2 regions of the Ensifer sp. NM-2 genome follow, and region 1 is predicted to be linked to the other one. Evidence: riboswitches for the same ligand, from Rfam matches in the RefSeq annotation. Region 1 holds a riboswitch; the other holds the start of a gene.
What was found. A riboswitch is a leader RNA that binds a small molecule or an ion and turns the genes downstream of it on or off. The one in region 1 is predicted to bind cobalamin.

Region 1 (4,209 bases):
TAGATGTTGGTGAAATCGACGCCTTCGTCCGAACCGTAATAGACCCGTTCGCGGGCGAGATAGCCGTGCAGGTTCATCTGGCCGAGGCCGATCGCATGGCTGTCGTCATTGCCCTTCTCGACGGAGGGAACCGAGGCGATATGGCTCATGTCGGAGACCGCGGTCAGCGCCCGGATCGATGTCTCGATCGTCTTGCCGAAATCGGACGAATCCATCGCGGCGGCGATATTCAGCGAGCCGAGATTGCAGGAGATGTCCTTGCCCAGGTGCTTGTAGGACAGGTCGTCATTGTACTCGCTGGCTTCGCTGACCTGGAGGATTTCTGAGCAGAGGTTGCTCATGGTGATGCGGCCGGCGATCGGGTTGGCGCGGTTCACCGTGTCTTCGAACATGATGTAGGGATAGCCCGACTCGAACTGGATTTCGGCCAGCACCTGGAAGAACTCGCGCGCCTTGATCTTCTTCTTGCGGATCCGGCTGTCGGCGACCATTTCCCGATATTTTTCCGTGACCGAGATGTCGGTGAAGGCAACGCCGTAGACGCGCTCCACGTCATAGGGCGAGAACAGGTACATGTCCTCGTTGTTCTTGGCGAGTTCGAAGGTGATGTCGGGAACGACGACGCCCAGCGACAGCGTCTTGATACGGATCTTCTCGTCGGCGTTCTCCCGCTTGGTGTCGAGGAAACGCATGATGTCGGGGTGGTGGGCGTTGAGATAGACGGCGCCGGCACCCTGGCGGGCGCCAAGCTGGTTGGCGTAGGAGAACGAATCCTCCAGCAGCTTCATCACGGGAATGATGCCGGACGACTGGTTTTCGATCTGCTTGATCGGGGCGCCGGCCTCGCGGATGTTGGTAAGCGACAGCGCCACGCCGCCGCCGCGCTTCGACAATTGTAGCGCCGAATTAATGCCGCGCGCGATCGATTCCATGTTGTCCTCGACCCTCAGCAGAAAGCAGGAGACGAGCTCGCCGCGCTGCTTTTTGCCGGCGTTGAGGAAGGTCGGGGTCGCCGGTTGGAAGCGACCGGAGATGATCTCGTCGACCATGTCGCGCGCCAGCGCCTCGTCGCCGCGCGCCAGCGTCAGCGCCACCATGCAGACCCGGTCCTCGTAGCGCTCGAGGTAGCGCTTCCCGTCGAAGGTCTTCAGCGTGTAGCTGGTGTAATATTTGAAGGCGCCGAGAAAGGTCGGGAAACGGAACTTCTTGTCATAGGCGTGATCGAACAGGTCGCGCACGAAGTTGAACGAATACTGGTCGAGAACCTCCTGCTCGTAGTAGCCCTCGGTGACGAGGTAATCGAGTTTTTCGCGCAGGTTATGGAAGAACACGGTGTTCTGGTTGACGTGCTGCAGGAAGTACTGCTTTGCCGCCAACCGGTCCTTGTCGAGCTGGATCCGGCCGTCCTCGTCATAGAGGTTCAGCATGGCGTTCAGCGCGTGGTAATCGAGCGCCGATTCCGTCGCCTTCAAGGGGCGTTCGAGTGTTGAGACGTCCAAAATCGTTCCATCCCGTTTTTGACATTGGCGACGTCCTCATCGGTTCCCAACAGTTCGAACCGGTAGAGATAGGGCACCTGGCACTTGGCCGAGATCACGTCGCCGGCGATCCCGTAGGTCGCGCCGAAATTGCTGTTGCCCGCGGCAATCACGCCGCGGATGTGGGAGCGGTTGTCCGCATCGTTGAGAAAGCGGATCACCTGTTTGGGCACGGCGCCCCGGCCGTCGTCGCCGCAATAGGTCGGGACGACGAGCACATAGGGTTCGTGCACGTCGAGCGGCGCGTCGGCCGCGCTGACGGGAATGCGTCTGGCGCGCAGGCCGAGCTTGCCGACGAAGCGATGGGTGTTTTCCGAGCGGGTGGAAAAATAGACGATCAGCCCCATCGCGCCGTACCTCGGCTTCAGGACAGTGCGCTGATCTTGTCGGGGCGGAAGCCTGCCCAGTGCTCCGGACCGGCGATGACGACGGGAACCTGCATGTAGCCAAGGCCCTTGACCGTCTCGAACGCGTCCTGGTCGACCGAAATGTCGATCACCTCGTAATTGACGCCCTGGCGGTCGAGCGCGCGATAGGTTGCGGTGCACTGGACGCAGGCGGGCTTGCTGTAGACGGTGACGTTCATTTCTTCCTCGTTTGGTCGGCTGGATCTGGGCATGAAAAGGCATGCGGATACGCACAAGCGATCCGGCGAAATGCAGGACTGGCAGGATGACCGCTTGCTCGGGTCGAGAAGACCCGGGCGCGGTTGTTCGTCAGATTCGCGGCTTCCCGCGCCTCTTCATTGGCGAATGATAGGAATTCGATGACGCGGACATGACTTCACCCCGAAGTTGAAGACGGCGCTTCCGGGGAGACGTCGAGACGATCAGGCAGGTTTCATCCTGCCCCATGCACACCTCTGACCTCTCCGGACACCCCGCCCGTGGACGTTTATCGATCGAGGCAGGTCTCCTGGCTCACGGGTCGGTGCTTCTGTCCGGACCTTCCCGATGCATCATGCTTCAGTGGCCGAATGCTGGACAGTTGCTCGCCGTTTACAGTTGCGGGGGCAGCCACGGCTTAGCCAAGCGAAATCGCTACGACGGCACCGTATTCCCATCTTCGCTCCCAATCCTTGCGAATCGGGAGAACCTCGAACACTAGATATAGTATATGTCGGGAAAATTGCGTCAATAGGTTCCATGTCGAAGCCACCTGGGAGGCGGACAATATTTTTTCGGGTGTGGATAGCGGGGAGTAAACGACAAGTGTCGGCGAAGCCTGTGGATGGAGAGCCGTCATTGACAGCTCTGCTGAAATCCTCAAGCCGCGAAGGCGGGAACAGGACGATTGTCCCCGTCGACTGCCACCATGATGAAGGCGCCATGGGCAGTCAGGGTCTGTTTCGCTCCCGTCAAATCCTCTGACCACAATTCGACATCGACCGTCGTCGAGCTCCGTCCGGTGCGCACAATCCTGGCGACAAGCTCGATGATCGAGCCAACGGTGATCCGGTGCTTGAAATCGATGCGCTGGCAGGAGGCGAGCACTGTCGTCTTGCGGCTCGCCCGTGTCGCCGCGCCGAAGGCGGCCTTGGTCATCTGCGCCAGCGCGTCGCCGCCAAACATGGCGCCGAAGCTGTTGGCCTGATCCGGAAAGACGATATCGACCATGCGCACGGCATCGTCTTTTGGCGCTCCGATCGCATCGGTGTCGAGAGAAGGCAACGACCAGCCGGCGCCCTTGCCCTCCGGCATCGCGACCATGGTGAACTGGCCGCGGGCGCACAGATCGCGGGTGCCGGCCGTCAGATCTTCCGCGATCATATCGACTTCGACGACCATCGAACGCCGCCCGACCCGGATCGGGCGGCCGCTGCAGCTGACGATATGGCCGATGTGGGCGGGGCCGCGGAAGTCGACGCGATCGCAGGAGGCGGTGACGAAGGGAACGCGGCCGTGGCGCGTGGCGACGATGAAGGCGGTCCGGTCCATGAGTGCGAGGCCCGCACGGCCGAAGAGCGTGCCGTGGTGATTGGTGTCGCCGGGAAAGACGATGTCGATCAAGGTGGCGGGCGCCGGGGTTTCCCCCGGCGCCTTCTCGATATTGCTATCGTCCGTCATGCGTTTGCGGCCTCTTGCCGGCCGGCAGTGAAGGATTGGCGCAGCGTTTGCGCCGCCGCGACCATGTTGACGAGCGCCGGGCGAACTTCCTCCCACCGCCTTGTTTTCAGCCCACAATCCGGATTGACCCAGATCTGCGCCGGCGTCAGACCGTCGGTCGCCTGTTCGATCAGATGCACCATCTCGTTGACAGTGGGTACCCGCGGCGAGTGGATGTCGTAGACGCCGGGGCCGATCTCGTTCGGATAGGCCTGATCGATAAAGGCGCCGAGCAGCTCCATCTTCGAGCGCGAGGTTTCGATGGAGATGACATCGGCATCCATTGCCGCAATCGCCGCCATGATGTCGTTGAACTCCGAGTAGCACATGTGGGTGTGGATCTGGGTTTCGTCACCGACGCCGGAGGCGCTGATGCGGAAGCACTCGACCGCCCAGTCGAGATAGGCCTTTCGATCGGCCTGTCTCAGTGGCAGTCCCTCGCGCAGCGCCGGTTCGTCGATCTGGATCACGGCGATACCGGCCGTTTCCAGGTCGGTGACTTCGTCGCGCAGCGCCAGTGCGATCTGCCGGCATACGATCGACCGGGGCAGGTCGTCGCGCACGAA
Region 2 (4,209 bases), on a different contig from region 1:
AAGCACGACACGCGGCAGGCGCACGTCCCAGACAATGCTTTCGCGCCCCGCCGACCAGACGACGTCGACGCTGCCGGGCGACAGCTTCGAGGCGATGATCGACCAGACGGTCGAGACCGGGATGGGCGCTGAACCCCATGAGACGGCGGCAGTGATCGTCAGGCACAGCAACAGCAGCGCCGCGAGAATGGCGGTCGTGGTTTTCACAGTCCGTCCCTGGTCAATTATTGGAATGGAAAGGCGGGAGCATGCGAAACGGCATGCTCCCGCAGGCCGCCTCGGTTACATCGCCTGCCCGTGAAAGGCCCTGGCAAGGCGCGCAATGGCATCGATGTTGCGTGGACCCGGTGTCGCCTCGACATAATCGAGCACGACGAAGCGGTCATTCCTGACGGCATCGATGTTCTTGAAGGCGGGGTTGCTCTTCATGAAGGCGATCTTCTGCTCGGCGGTGACCTCGCCATAGTTGACGATCACCACCACCTCAGGGTTCTTGTCGATCACCGGCTCCCAGGAAATCTCGGTCCAGCTCTTCTCGATGTCGTCCATGACGTTGACGCCGCCCGCCGCCTCGATCATTGCCGTCGGGATACCGAACCGGCCTGACGTGAACGGCTTCTCCTCGCCGGAATCATAGACGAAGACGCGGGTCGGGCGTTCGATGCCGCCGGTGTCTGCAGTGATCTTGTCGAGATCGCGGCGATAACCGTCGACCAGCGCCTGCGCCCGATCCTCGACGCCGAAGATGCGGCCGAGATTGAGGATATCGACGAACATGTCGTCCATGACAGGCTTGCCCTTGGCCATGACGTGAATGCAGGATTCGGTCAGCTCATAGACGTTGATCTTGAAGGGTTCGAGCGTTTCCGGCGTCACCTCGCCCCCGACCTTCATGCCGTAGTTCCAGCCGGCGAAGTAGAAGTCGGCGTCGGCATTGAGCAGCACTTCCTTGGTCGGATATTTTTCCGAAAGCTCCGGCAGCGCCTTGACGCCTTCGCGCAGCTTTTCGTCCAGCGTCTTCCAGCCGGATACGCCGGTATAGCCGACCATGCGGTCCTGCAATTTCAGAGCCAGCATCATTTCAGTGAGGTTGACGTCGTTGGAAACGGCGCGCTTCGGTGCTGAATCGAAGGTCACCTCGCGGTTGCAGCTCTTGACGGTCACGGGATAGGCGAGCGCCGGCGTTGCCGCCAGAACCAGCAGGGCAAAGGCGGAATGGGCAATGAAGGTCTTCATGAAATCAGTTCCTGTCGAGCAAGTGAAAAGGAAAAGCGTGCGCCGCTCGAAACGGCATTGTTGTGGGCAGTGGCGGTGACGCCGAAGGCGGCGGAAAGCGCTTGTGGGTTGAGCACGTCTTCGGGCGGGCCGAAGGCCGTCATGCGTCCCTCCGTCAGGATCGCCACATCGGTCGCGAACTCGGCTGCCAGGTTGATGTCGTGCAGCGTGGTGACGATCGTCAGCTGCAGCGTCTGCAACAACTCGAGAATTTCGAGCTGGTGGCGGATATCGAGATGGTTTGTCGGCTCGTCGAGAATGATGATGCGCGGCTGCTGGGCAAGCGCCCGGGCGATCAGCACCCGCTGCTTCTCGCCGCCCGAAAGCGTCGCGAATTGCCGCCCGGCAAGGTGGGTGAGATCGAGATGCTCGAGCGCGTGCGCAACCGTCTCGCGGTCCCTCGCGGTCCAGCCGCTCATGCCCTCACGCCGGGGGATGCGGCCCATCATCACCACGTCGCGCACGCTGAAGGGAAAGTCGCTCGGCATTTCCTGCAGCACGACGGCAATGATCTTTGCCGCCTCGCGCGCCGTCATCGCCCAGATGTCGACGCCATCGACCTCGATTGCGCCCGCTATCGGCTGGGCCGAGCGATAGAGGCAGCGCAGCAGCGAGGTCTTGCCGGCACCGTTCGGCCCGAGAATGGCAAGCCGGCTGCCGGGCGCAATGGCAAAGTCGATCTCGCGGACCAGCCGCAGGTCCGGGCGCGGTCCCCAATCCAGGGCGTGGACCCGAAGCCCGGCCCCTGTCGCGGTGCAGCTCATCGGCTCGTCCCTCCCCGCGCCATCATTGGAAATGCCAGCCGATGTCTTCGGAGACCAGCATCGCTGCCGGGATGCGCGCCAGCGTCTTGCCGTTGAGCCCGCGCGGCCTCTCGGCCGCCCGCGTCATGCCATCGCCCCTTCCGGCATAGGTGGTCGCGAACGAGACGAGATCATCGATATCCTCCTCGGGCGAGATATCGCCAAAGAGGTAGGTCGCCTTGCCGGTTGCCTGGAAAGCGATGGTGCAAGGCCTGGTACACGCGGCCATGCAGACCGTCCCAGTAATGGAGAAATCCCGGTCGAGCGGCTCGCCGAGCGCGGCAATACTGCGGTTCAGCCGCTGGATCAGATCCGCTCCCGGACGGCATGGGCCGCCGGTGAAACGGCAATCGGTGCAGACCGTTATCGTGTGCTGTCGGGAAACCGGATTGGCCATGTCTCTTCTCCTCCGGATTGGTCCGGAGAGAATGTGGCAACGCGGCATGATGACGGATGACCGTCGCGCAAAAACCAGTTCTTTTCCATCGGAACACCCCGTCCGTTGTGGTTGATCGGTTCGATGGCAGGTCTCCTGGCTCGCGGGTCGCGGCGCATCCACGTCTTCCCGGCTGATCGCCAGTGACATGGTGTGAATGCGCTTTCCGCTCACAGTTGCGGGGGCAGCCACGGTTTCGGCCCCATTTGGGTCGTCCGCTCCGTGTTCCCTTTTCAGCCGCTTCCGCATTGTCGCGGTTGCAGCACCATCAAAGCCTTCGTCGCACACTTCGGCGGAGGTGACAACCGCCGCGACAGCACGGCCTTGGCCTATCAACATGTCGCATTTTTTCATGCGCATTTGTTATGTGATAACATAACATTATTCAACACAAAAATATGTTGACCAACTCGCCCGCACCGACCAACGGGCGTATCCTTCGATGGCGCCTGTGTGGAAAAGGAGATCTGCCATGGCCGCCTATCTGATTGCGGATGTCGAGGTCACCGATGCCGCGGCCTTTGAAGAATACATACGGGAAGTGCCGGCAACGGAGGCGCGCTATGGTGGCCGATATTTGGGGCGCGGTGGCGCTACCCGGGTGCTCGAGGGAGACTGGGAGCCGCACCGGCTCGTCATTGTCGAGTTCCCGGACATGCACTCCTTGCTCGAGTGGTACAACTCGCCGGCGTATCAACGCCTCAAGGCGATCCGAGAGCGCTGCGCCAAGACGCGGATCATGACGCTGGAAGGCGTTGCCACCTAAGCAGTCGGGCCGTCATTGTTCCAGCAGCTTCCGACGTTTACCGCAAAGGTGCGGCATTGGCATATCAACATGCGGCATATTTTCATATTCATCTGTTATGTAATATCATAATACAACACAAGCTAACGAATGATGCCTGCGACGCACATTGGCAGAGCACTTCTCACGCCATCAGGACGATCGATCGCGACTGTCAACCGGACCTATTAATCTGGCATCAGCGTTTGCCGGCGACGGTCATAAGACATTGCTCGACCAACGGACCGGCAACTCTGTGCTGGAAGCGATTTCAAGAGGCGTTGTCAGGCGATACTTCATCTGCCTGGGGTGCCTCATTCCGGTGCGGCGATACGAATGGGACGTGTCCCGACTGGAGCGCCGGTCGCCCGGTCGATGGTGACGGGATCGATCTCCGTTCCGGTCTCGGCGTCGAAGAACCGGGTTACCTCGCCCCCGCCGCGATGCTTGCGTCCCCACGCGCCGATGGCAAACAGAACCGGCAGGAAGTCTTGGCCAGCTTCGGTCAGGACATATTCGTCTCGTGGCGGACGATCGGAATAGCGGCGTTTCTCCAGCAGCCCCTCCTCCGTCAGCGCTGAAAGCCGCCCCGTCAGCATCGTCGGCGCGATACCAAGACTTTTGCGGAAATCATCGAAGCGGGTCAGGCCCGCATGGGCATCTCGCATGATCAGCATGCTCCAGGCATCCCCCACAAGCGCAAGGCTCCTGGCGATCAGGCATGGCTGGCTCGACAGATTTCTCATGTTAGTATCTTTTTGATAGTGACTAACTACTAATTTAATAGTAACTGAATGTTCAGCGATATTCCATGATAAAATGAAAGCACAAGCCGATGAGCAAGACAGAACGCGGCATTGCCCTGGTCACGGGCGCTTCCTCAGGCATTGGGTTGGTGACAGCACGAGCGC

Region 2: another riboswitch for cobalamin. It lies ahead of C6558_RS09485 (DUF1636 domain-containing protein); the one in region 1 lies ahead of nrdH (glutaredoxin-like protein NrdH).

Annotation. Positions count from the first base shown of each region.
Region 1 is NZ_PVZR01000006.1:126,845-131,053, forward strand. It holds gene nrdE (class 1b ribonucleoside-diphosphate reductase subunit alpha) at 1-1,499, opposite strand, end outside; gene nrdI (class Ib ribonucleoside-diphosphate reductase assembly flavoprotein NrdI) at 1,469-1,885, opposite strand; gene nrdH (glutaredoxin-like protein NrdH) at 1,903-2,124, opposite strand; cobalamin riboswitch at 2,426-2,652, opposite strand; gene C6558_RS14365 (acyl-CoA thioesterase) at 2,804-3,604, opposite strand; gene metE (5-methyltetrahydropteroyltriglutamate--homocysteine S-methyltransferase) at 3,601-4,209, opposite strand, start outside.
Region 2 is NZ_PVZR01000003.1:430,684-434,892, reverse strand. It holds gene C6558_RS09500 (iron ABC transporter permease) at 1-207, opposite strand, end outside; gene C6558_RS09495 (ABC transporter substrate-binding protein) at 283-1,236, opposite strand; gene C6558_RS09490 (ABC transporter ATP-binding protein) at 1,233-2,039, opposite strand; gene C6558_RS09485 (DUF1636 domain-containing protein) at 2,062-2,475, opposite strand; cobalamin riboswitch at 2,583-2,799, opposite strand; gene C6558_RS09480 (DUF1330 domain-containing protein) at 2,987-3,280, shown strand; partial or broken gene C6558_RS09475 (winged helix-turn-helix transcriptional regulator) at 3,570-4,044, opposite strand; gene C6558_RS09470 (oxidoreductase) at 4,134-4,209, shown strand, end outside.